DNA from 3 places in the Rhodoferax fermentans genome. Region 3 is predicted to be linked to each of the others. Evidence: riboswitches for the same ligand, from Rfam matches in the RefSeq annotation. Region 3 holds a riboswitch; each other region holds the start of a gene.
The links. A riboswitch is a leader RNA that binds a small molecule or an ion and turns the genes downstream of it on or off. The one in region 3 is predicted to bind cobalamin.

Region 1 (3,248 bases), 1.2 Mb from region 3:
CCGTTGATGCAAGCGCGCAAACTGGGCGGCTGGGTGCGTGAATGCCATGGCGACTTGCACCTGGCCAATCTGGTGTTGATCAACGGGGCTGTGCGCCTGTTTGACTGCCTGGAGTTCAACGAGGACCTGCGTTGGATCGACGTGGTCAGCGACATCGCCTTCACCTACATCGACCTGCTGGAACATGGCCAGCCCGGCTTGGCGAACTGGCTGGTCGACGAGGTGTTCAGCCACAGCGGCGACTACCAGGGCGCGCTGTTGCTGCGGTTTTACGCCGTCTACCGCTGTCTGGTGCGCGCCAAGGTGGCCGCCATCCGGGCCAAGCAGTTACATGCCAACACCTCTGAGGTGCTAGCCGACATCACGCTGGCCGAACGACTGGCGGCGCTGCACCCTGTGCAATTGAGCATCACGCACGGCCTGTCTGGCTGTGGCAAAACGTATTTCACCGACCAGTGGCTGCAAACAAATGGACAAACCCCTACGCTGCGCCTGCGGGCCGATGTGGAGCGCAAACGCCTGTTCAAGTTGGGGCGTTTGGCGCAGTCCAACTCAGGCATCAACGCGGGCATCTATGCGCCCGAGGTTCACGCCCAGGTCTATGCCCATCTGCGCGAGCTGGCGGCGAGTTTGCTGGCTGCGGGTTGGTCGGTGATGGTGGATGCTACCTTCCTCAAACGTGCTGACCGCGATGTGTTTCGCGCCCTGGCGGTTGAGCAAAATGTGCGCTTTGCCATCCTGGCGCCGCAGGCCAGTCCCGAGCAATTGCGCGCACGGATTCTGGCGCGCAACGCCGCTGGCACCGATGCCTCTGAGGCGACGCTGGCCGTGCTAGCCCACCAGCAACACGAGTTGGAGTCCTTGACAGATGATGAGAGAGTCTTTGTGCTCTAGCCCTTGATATAAAAGGGCTGATAGCTATGGTTTAAAGAGTATCTCACGGGCTCGGCAGGTGCTTTTTCCACCAGCACCAACAGGCAAACAGATGTCATGTGTGTGTGAAATCTGTCGTTAGAATCATCCCGTTGGTGCTCGCGGCGTGGTTCACACGACGCAGTTCAACGGGAAGCAGGAGGGTTCAGGCTGACAACAGCCCACCTAACCTGCGCTGCCCCCGCAACGGTAAGTGGACGAATCGTCAAGATTCCGCTTCCATCACGGCCACTGAGTGTTTCAAAGACGCTTGGGAAGGCGATGGAGGTCGCATCCACCAGCCCGGATACCGGCCAACAAGGTGGTGGCACGTTCGCGTGTTGCCGTGATGCTCAAGCACTGTCGGGGACGATGGTGAGAGTTGTTTGCCGGATGTTCCTGCCATGATTTTCCGCTACTGCTGTGCACGCCTAAGTGTCCGCACCCAAGGTGCAACCAGGCTGGGTGTCCTGCGTCCGTGTCAGGAGGTACAGCCCGTTTAGCTGCTGTGTTTTTCGCGTTTGTCTGTTGTTCAATCCGTCGTTTTAAAGGAGTTACTCCATGCACATCGAACCTGGCCTTGTTGAAGGCGCCAAAATTTTCCTCAGCTACGCCACCGCCGCCGGTGCCTTGGCGTATGCCGCCAAACTGGCCGTCAGCACCATCAAACGTGATGGCCTGACCGCTTTGGCACTGCGTTCGGCCATGGCCGTTGCTTTGGTGTTCTGCTTTTTTGAAGTGTTGCCGCACCACCCGGTGGGTGTCTCCGAGGTGCACCTGATTTTGGGCACCACCTTGTTGCTGGTCTTTGGTGTGGCGCCTGCGGCCATTGGCTTGGCCGGTGGCCTGTTGGTGCAAGGTCTGTTTTTTGCACCGTTTGACCTGCCGCAGTACGGCATGAACGTCACCACCCTGCTGGTGCCGCTGTTTGCCACCGCTGCCCTGGCGCGCAAGATCATTCCTGAGAGCACTGCCTATGTGAACATTGGTTATGCCCAGGCCTTCAAGCTGTCGGTGGCTTACCAAGGTGGCATCGTGGTGTGGGTCGGCTTCTGGGCCTTGTATGGCCGGGGTGTGGGTGCTGAGAACCTGGCCAGTGTGGCCAGCTTTGGCGCAGCCTACATGACCATTGTGTTGGCCGAACCCCTGATCGACCTGGGCGTGTTGGCATTGGCCAAGATGATGCACCGCCTGCAAGGCTCGGTCGCTGTCGACAAACGCCTGTACAGCGCGGCCTGATCCATGGTGCAGCCCAAGCCCGGATGCGTCTGGTTTGTGGGGGCCGGTCCTGGTGACCCGGACCTGATCACCGTCAAGGGCCGCGGGCTGATCGAGCGCGCGGGCGCCATTTTGTTCGCTGGCTCCCTGGTCAGCGAAGCTGCTACCCGCTGGGCACCAGCGGATTGCGTCATTGTGGACAGCAAGGACATGACCTTGGAGGAGATGTCGGCCTGGCTGATCACCCAGGCGGCGCGCTGCGAGACCGTGGTGCGCTTGCAAACCGGTGACCCCGGGCTGTATGGCGCCTTGATCGAGCTGGTGCAGCCGCTGGATGCTGCGGGTGTGCCGGTGCAGGTGGTGCCGGGGGTGTCCTCGGCCATGGCCTCTGCGGCAGCGGCAGTCGAGAGCCTGACCCTGCCCGAAGTCACCCAGACCGTGATTCTGACCCGCATGGAAGGGCGCACGCCCATGCCTGAGGGTGAGTCGCTGCAGGAACTGGCGGCGCACCACAGCACCTTGTGCATCTTCTTGAGCATCACCTTGATGGGGCAGGTCACCGCTGCGCTGCGTGCAGCGGGCTGGTCGCCGGATGCGCCGGTAGTGGTGGTCCACAAAGCCAGCTGGCCCGGTGAAGAAAAAATTGTGCGTGGCACGGTTGACACCATCCAGGCCCTGTGCCGCGAGGCGAAGCTGGTCAGCCAGTCGATGATCATCGCCAGCCCGACACTGGGCGCCCGGCATTGGACCACCCTGGCCAAGTCCAAACTCTACGACGCCAGCTTCACCCACCGTTTCCGGCAGGCCAGCGTGCCTGCTTCTCAACTTACCCTGGATACCCCATGACCTCTGACACCATTTTGCTGGTGGGCCACGGCTCACGCGAGGCCTCCGGTAACGACGAAATCCTGGCTTTTGCCCAGCAGTGGCGCCAACGTCAGCCGAGCTGGTCGATCGAGGTCTGTTTTATTGAACTGGCCGACATCACGCTGGCGCAAGGTTTGGCCACCGCCGCCGCCAAGTCGGGCCGGGTGATTGTGGTGCCGCTGATCCTGAATGCGGCAGGCCACGTCAAGATGGATATTCCGCAGGCGATTGACGCAGCGCGTGTCCGGTTT
Region 2 (3,248 bases), 1.6 Mb from region 3:
GTTCACGGTGCGGGCCAGCTTGTCCTGGTCCAGCTGGCCGTCTTTCAAGTGCGCCAGCAGATTGACCGAACCGAGGTTGCACACCGCAGTTTCCGAGTCCGAGGTGTTCAGTGTGATTTCGGTGCACAGGTTGCTTGAATGCACCACACCCACATGTTGTTGTGGTGAGCGTAGGTTGCAGGCGTCCTTGAAGGTGATCCAGGGGTGGCCTGTTTCGAACAACATCGTCAACATCTTGCGCCACAGCTGCACTGCGGGGACTTGTTTGTGCAGCTTGATCTGCCCGGCGGCGGCCTGCGCTTCGTAGGCCAGATACGCGGTCTCGAAAGCGGTACCAAACTTCTCATGCAAATCGGGCACGTCGACTGGTGAGAACAGTGTCCATTCGCGGTTGTCAATGACGCGTTTCATGAACAGGTCGGGAATCCAGTTGGCGGTGTTCATGTCGTGCGTGCGGCGGCGTTCGTCACCGGTGTTCTTGCGCAGGTCCAGGAACTCCTCGATGTCCAGATGCCAGGTCTCCAGATAGGCGCACACCGCGCCCTTGCGTTTGCCACCCTGGTTCACCGCCACTGCCGTGTCGTTGACCACCTTGAGGAAAGGAATGACGCCCTGGCTCTGGCCGTTGGTGCCCTTGATGCGGCTGCCCAGCGAACGCACCGGGGTCCAGTCGTTGCCCAGGCCGCCTGCGTATTTCTGCAGCAGGGCGTTTTCCTTGATGCTCTGGTAGATGCCTTCGAGATCGTCTGCCACCGTGGTCAGGTAACACGAGGACAGTTGTGAATGCAATGTGCCGCTGTTGAACAGGGTCGGTGTGGAACACATGAAGTCGAAGCTGGAGATCAGGTCGTAGAACGCGATGGCGCGCGCTTCGCGGTCGATCTCGTTCAAGGCCAGGCCCATCGCCACCCGCATGAAGAAGATCTGCGGCAACTCGATGCGCCGCCCCTCGATGTGCAGGAAATAACGGTCGTACAAGGTCTGCAGGCCAAGGTAGCCAAACAACAGGTCGCGCTCGGGTTTCAAGGCTGCTGCCAGGCGTGGCAGGTCAAAGGTGGCCAGGCGCGGGTCAAGCAAGTCGGCAGCGATGCCTTGCTGGATGAAGTCACGGAGATAGTCAGCCTGCACACTGGCCAGTTCATCGAGTGTCACCGGGCGGCCCAGCACCTCGCGGCCCAGGCTGGCCAGCAGCAGCCGGGCGGTGACCTGGTTGTAGGCGGGTTCGCGTTCGATCAGCATCCGCGCGGCCAGGATCAGCGCCTGGTAGACGTCGGCCAAGGGCACACCGTCGTAGAGGTTCTTCAGAGCGTGTTCGTAGATGGCTTGAGCCGACACCAGTTCACCCAATCCGGCGCAGGCGGCTTCGCAGTTTCTCAGCAGCAGCGTCTGGTCCAGCGGCTTGCGCACCCCACCGTCCAGCACGTGCAATGCCACCTGTTGACTGGTCTGGGTTCGGCTGGCCGCCCGTTCGGCGGTGCGGCGTTCGCGGTACAACACATAGGCCCGCGCCACGTCATGTTCACCTGAACGCATCAGCGCCAGTTCGACCTGGTCCTGGATGTCTTCGATGTGCAAGGTGCCGCCATCGGGCGAGCGCCGGGTCAGGGCCTGGACCACGGTCTGGGTCAGGCGGGCCACCACTTCGCGCACCCGCGAGGACACCGCGCTGTGGCTGCCTTCAACGGCGAGAAAAGCCTTGGTCAGTGCCAGGGCGATTTTGTCGGCATCAAAAGCGACCACGGTGCCGTTGCGCCGGATGACCTGAAAGGACGCGGATGCAGCGAAATGCGTGGCCGCCGAGACGGTGTGAGGATTGGATGGGGCAGGGGATAACACGGCAACTCTCCACATTGGGGGGCGGAGAGTCAAGAAGGTAGCGTTTGAGCGGGCCGCATCCGCCGCGCAGGAAAGCCAGCCAACAACAGCTGGACAACATGCTGCAACGGTGAACAAACACGCAACAACCTCTCGTCAGGGACACCCCGCCCCAGAAACATCAAAAAGGACATATTGAGGCAGGTCTCCTGGCTCTCGGTTCATCGCGTTTCACCCGCCTTCCCGGACGCATCCAGTGGCATGGTGTGGCGAAACGCTCGCCGATCACAGTTGCGGGGGCAGCTCCGGCATTCAGGTCAACAACCTGGCACCGGATTCCCTTTTGATCCCCTCTCGGGGAACCTTCAATAGCGTGGAGTCTAGCGTATAAATGTCACCAAACTGATCAAGAAACGCTAAATGTAGTGATTGGAAACGCCAACAGGCGCTCTGTCGGCATCACCAAGTCTCAGGCCACCGGCATTTCGCCACCCAGTGCCTCCAGCACATTGGGCAGCATTTTTTGCAGCTCACCGGTCGAGATGGCAACGTCGCCGTCAAAGTCATCGTCTTTTTTGTGGTTGGCGCTGCTCGACTCAAACACACCGTCCAGGAACGCGATCTTCTTCAGTTGCAAACCTTCGGTCAGCATGAAGGAGACACGTTCGTTCCAGGTCATGGCCAGGCGCGTGGGCATTTTGCCTTCGCGGATGTGTTGTTGAACCTCTTCGGTATCGAGCCGGTGGCGGGCGTAACGCACCACTGCTTTGGACTCGTCGGCGGCCTTGAGCTCACATTCGCGGTCGACGCTGAAACCTGCCGGGGCGTCCAGGCTCAGCAGCCACTCGGACATCGCCGCCACGGGCGAGACCTGGGTGGTGATCATCGTCACCGCAAAACCGGGCAGTGCCTGCACCAGCAGGGTCACCACCTCGTCGGCACGGGCCTGGCTGGCAGCGTCGATCACCAGCAGGTGGTTGTCGCGGTCGATCCACACCAGCACACTGGACTGCTTGGTGAACGCCATCGGCATCAGCTCCAGGCGGATGTCGTCCTTGAGGTCGCGGATTTCTTTCTTGCCGGGTTTGCGTCCGGTACTGGCCTCAATCTGTGCCACCCGCTCCTGCGCCTTGCGGTTGATCACCGAGGCGGGCAGGGCACGGGTCTCGACCATCAGCTTGACGATCCATTGGCCAGCCACGGCTTCCAGCAAGGGGCCGTTGGCCTGGCCGCGCGGCTCAATCCAGCCGATGGATTTTTCCTGGCTGGCGCCGCACTCGACATAACGCCCGGCCTGCAGGCTGGCTTCGACCTGCTCGGCGCTGCTGCTCCATGTGGCGTCAAGGCGGTACATGATGATATTTTTGAACACTGAAAATCCCTTTGTTCTGGAAAACTGAATTGGCTAACCCGCAATCATCCCATCAAATCCG
Region 3 (3,248 bases):
GGGCCAGCAAGGCCCCCAGCTTTTCCGAGGGCTGGCTGCTTGGCTGGGCAGGCGTGTTATCAGCGCCCGCCAGCGCCTGACGTGCACTCTGGTCGGTCAAGTCAAATGCCAGGTTCAAGGCCGCCAGCACCGCAATACGGTCACGGGCGCGCACTTTGCCACCATCACGGATCTTGCACATGGCGGTATCGACCCGCTCCACCGCATCCAGCAGGCGTGCATCACCGCCGTCGGGGCAACCCAGCAGGTAACTCTGGCCCATGATCTGCACTTCCAACTGCTTCATGCTTCACCCCGCGATGCCGCCGTCTTGAAGGCCGGTTTGACGGTGCTGCTGCCAGCCTCTTGCGGCAGGCGTTCCAGCAAAGCATCTACACGGGCGCGTGCCGCGCCCAGGCGCGATTTAAGCGAATCCCGCTCCTGGGTGAGCGTGTCAACCTGCTGGTTGAGCAAGGCATTGGTGCGCATGAGTTCTTCATAACGCACCAGCAGGCGTTCCACACGTTCGGTGATTTGGTCGATTTGGGTCAGGTCCGACATAGACGCGCATTGTAGGGTTTGCCGAGCTGGGCCGGGCTCCCGCTGTGCCTTCAGCAGAGGCTGTCAGCGTTTACAAGGGGAGGGTTGGCGCCGCAAGCCACGGCCAACGCTTCCTCGCGCTGCAGGTGTGCCACCAGCGCCTGCTGGTCGTCGCGTTGGCCCCAGCTGTCAAAGTAAAGCACGTCCTGGATCGGCAGCCGTGGCAACCAACCCGCCGTTTCCAGCTCTGGCTTGTCCTTGAAGTGGCTGACATAACCGACACACAGGTAGGCAATGGGTGTGATGTGGCTGGGGATGTCCAGCGCATCCCGCAGCGCGCTTTCGTTGAAGATGCTGACCCAGCCGACGCCAAGGCCTTCGGCACGTGCCGCCAGCCACAGGTTCTGCACCGCACATACGCTGCTGTAGAGGTCCATGGTGGGGATGTGGGTGCGCCCGATCACCACCGGGCCGGTGCGGGCGCGGTCACAGGTGATGCAGATGCCCACGGGTGACTCCACAATGCCTTCGAGTTTGAGCGTCTGGTAAGTGGCGCGTTTGTCACCCTCAAACATCTGAGCGGCCTGCTTGTGGGCCACCTCAAAGGCCTCGTGCACCCGACGCTTGACGGCATCGGACTTCACCACCAAGAAATTCCACGGCTGCATGAAGCCCACCGAGGGTGCGTGGTGGGCGGCGGTCAGCACGCGGCTCAGCACCTCGTCGGGTACGGGTTTGGGTAAAAACTGGCCGCGCACATCGCGGCGTTTGAAGATGGCTTGGTAGACCGCTTCGCGGGCCTCCTGGCTGAAAGCGTGCTGGTCTTGAGTGGCTGGTGCCGAGATAGATGTCATGACATTCCCCTGTCTGGTGAAACAAAAGCGCTGCCTGGCCGTGCAGCGTGTGATGTTTTTCAGGCCGGTCTTCTGACTTGGAATCATCTGAACCACGCACCTTCCCGGCTCGCGCCAGTGGCATACAACGTGGTTCATCATCCTTACAGCGTTGGGCACGTGGCGGACTTGCACCGCCTTCCCGATTCTCCCGAAACCTGGCGGTTGCGAGCACCTGAAGGCGACGATCATAGCCGAGCGCCCAGCTAAAATTGAGCGGTTGGTGCTCGCGCGGCGGTTCACATCGCGCAGTTCAACGGGAAGCAGGAGGGGGCGGCTTGAACGAGCTCAACCTAAGCTGCGCTGCCCCCGCAACGGTAAGTGGACGAACCTTTTCGGTTCTACTGCCATCAAGGCCACTGGATGTCGTGACAGACATTTGGGAAGGTGATGGCGGTTGACTCCACCAGCCCGGATACCGGCCAACACGGTGGCTGCAGACTCTTAAATAAGAGTGTGCAACCGTGCCGCCCATGCACTGTCGGGGAGGACGGTGAGGGCACTTTGATGCTCGCTTTGCCATGATCAACTCTGCCTGTTCCTGTGTACCCACGTGTACCGCTGCGTTTGGCTGCGCCGATGACCCGAAGCCGTGTCCCAAACGCTTGGCGTGTCATCTGCTCTAGTCTATGGGTTGAGGGTTAAATCATGATCTAGCCATTATGAATAAAGGGCAGGAAGCTATTTTTTGTGAAGCAAATTTTGTCACACCACCATGGGCTGGTGTGATAGCTGACTCGGGGAGATGTCTCGTGATCCGTTTGTTTTGTCTGATGCGTTTGTTGGTTGTTTGTGGTCTGCTGGGGATGTGCTTGCCGGTGCTGGCGGCGGTGGAGGTGACGGACTACCGGGGTGTGCGTGTACGTCTGGAGAAACCGCCCCAGCGTGTGGTGAGCCTGTTGCCGTCATTGACCGAGACTGTGTGTGAACTGGGTCAATGTCAGCTGTTGGTCGGGGTGGATCGTTATTCCAACTATCCAGAACGGGTGACGCAACTGCCGCGAGTGGGCGGTGGGCTGGACCCCAACATTGAGGCCATCGTGGCCCTGCACCCCGATGTGGTGTTGATGGCCAATACCTCGCATGTTGCCGAGCGGCTGCAGGACCTGGGTCTTAAGGTACTGGTGCTGGAGCCCAAGACCTTGGCCGATGTGCGCACAGCGATCCTGACCCTGGGTGAGTTGCTCGCGGTGTCCAATGCGCAGCAGGTCTGGCGTGCCATCGACGCAGGCTTGCAGGCAGCAGCGCAGTCTTTGCCGCCAACGGTCAAAGGCCTGCGGGTGTATTACGAGGTGGGTCAAGGCCCTTACGGCGCCAGTGAAAGCTCGTTCATCGGCGAAATTCTGACCAGCTTGGGGGTGAAGAATATTCTGAACGCCCGTCTGGGGCCGTTCCCCAAACTCAACCCCGAGTTCATCGTACGTGCCAATCCGGACCTGATCATGACCGTTGAGAGCAGTGCGACCGACCTGCTGCAACGCCCGGGTTGGCACAGTATTCGAGCCCTTCGTGAAGACCGTGTCTGTGCTTTTTCACTGGATCAGACCAATGCGCTGGTGCGACCGGGTCCACGACTGGCAGAAGCTGCCCGGCTGATGGCACAGTGTCTGGGTCACAAGGCACCTGTTGCCTCTGCCAAGAAGGCGCAGCCTTGAGGACGTCCCGACCGTGTTTGCTGTTGTTTAGCGAAACGTTGCTTGGGTCCCAACCTGGCCCGTGATGTGCATATTGCCTGGCATCACTGGTGGAAGATTCAGATGGAACGACAGGCTCAGGCCATCGTGGCAAATCGGAGCTGTAAGTTTTGTTGCTAGCCCAAGCGGGTGCCGCCCCCAA

Region 1: linked by a shared signal. The riboswitch ahead of RF819_RS11880 (energy-coupling factor ABC transporter permease) and the one ahead of bluB (5,6-dimethylbenzimidazole synthase) in region 3 are both predicted to bind cobalamin.
Region 2: linked by a shared signal. The riboswitch ahead of RF819_RS10505 (ribonucleoside-diphosphate reductase subunit alpha) and the one ahead of bluB (5,6-dimethylbenzimidazole synthase) in region 3 are both predicted to bind cobalamin.

The regions. Positions count from the first base shown of each region.
Region 1 is NZ_MTJN01000002.1:2,543,698-2,546,945, forward strand. Features, by position in the region: gene RF819_RS11875 (bifunctional aminoglycoside phosphotransferase/ATP-binding protein) at 1-894, shown strand, start outside; cobalamin riboswitch at 1,010-1,245, shown strand; gene RF819_RS11880 (energy-coupling factor ABC transporter permease) at 1,474-2,151, shown strand; gene cobM (precorrin-4 C(11)-methyltransferase) at 2,155-2,976, shown strand; gene RF819_RS11890 (sirohydrochlorin chelatase) at 2,973-3,248, shown strand, end outside.
Region 2 is NZ_MTJN01000002.1:2,221,808-2,225,055, reverse strand. Features, by position in the region: gene RF819_RS10505 (ribonucleoside-diphosphate reductase subunit alpha) at 1-1,851, opposite strand, end outside; cobalamin riboswitch at 1,998-2,197, opposite strand; gene RF819_RS10500 (recombination-associated protein RdgC) at 2,285-3,187, opposite strand.
Region 3 is NZ_MTJN01000002.1:3,776,389-3,779,636, reverse strand. Features, by position in the region: gene RF819_RS17615 (cell division protein ZapA) at 1-286, opposite strand, end outside; gene RF819_RS17610 (DUF904 domain-containing protein) at 283-540, opposite strand; gene bluB (5,6-dimethylbenzimidazole synthase) at 591-1,373, opposite strand; cobalamin riboswitch at 1,419-1,606, opposite strand; cobalamin riboswitch at 1,617-1,853, shown strand; gene RF819_RS17600 (ABC transporter substrate-binding protein) at 2,186-3,067, shown strand; partial or broken gene RF819_RS21795 (IS5/IS1182 family transposase) at 3,235-3,248, shown strand, end outside.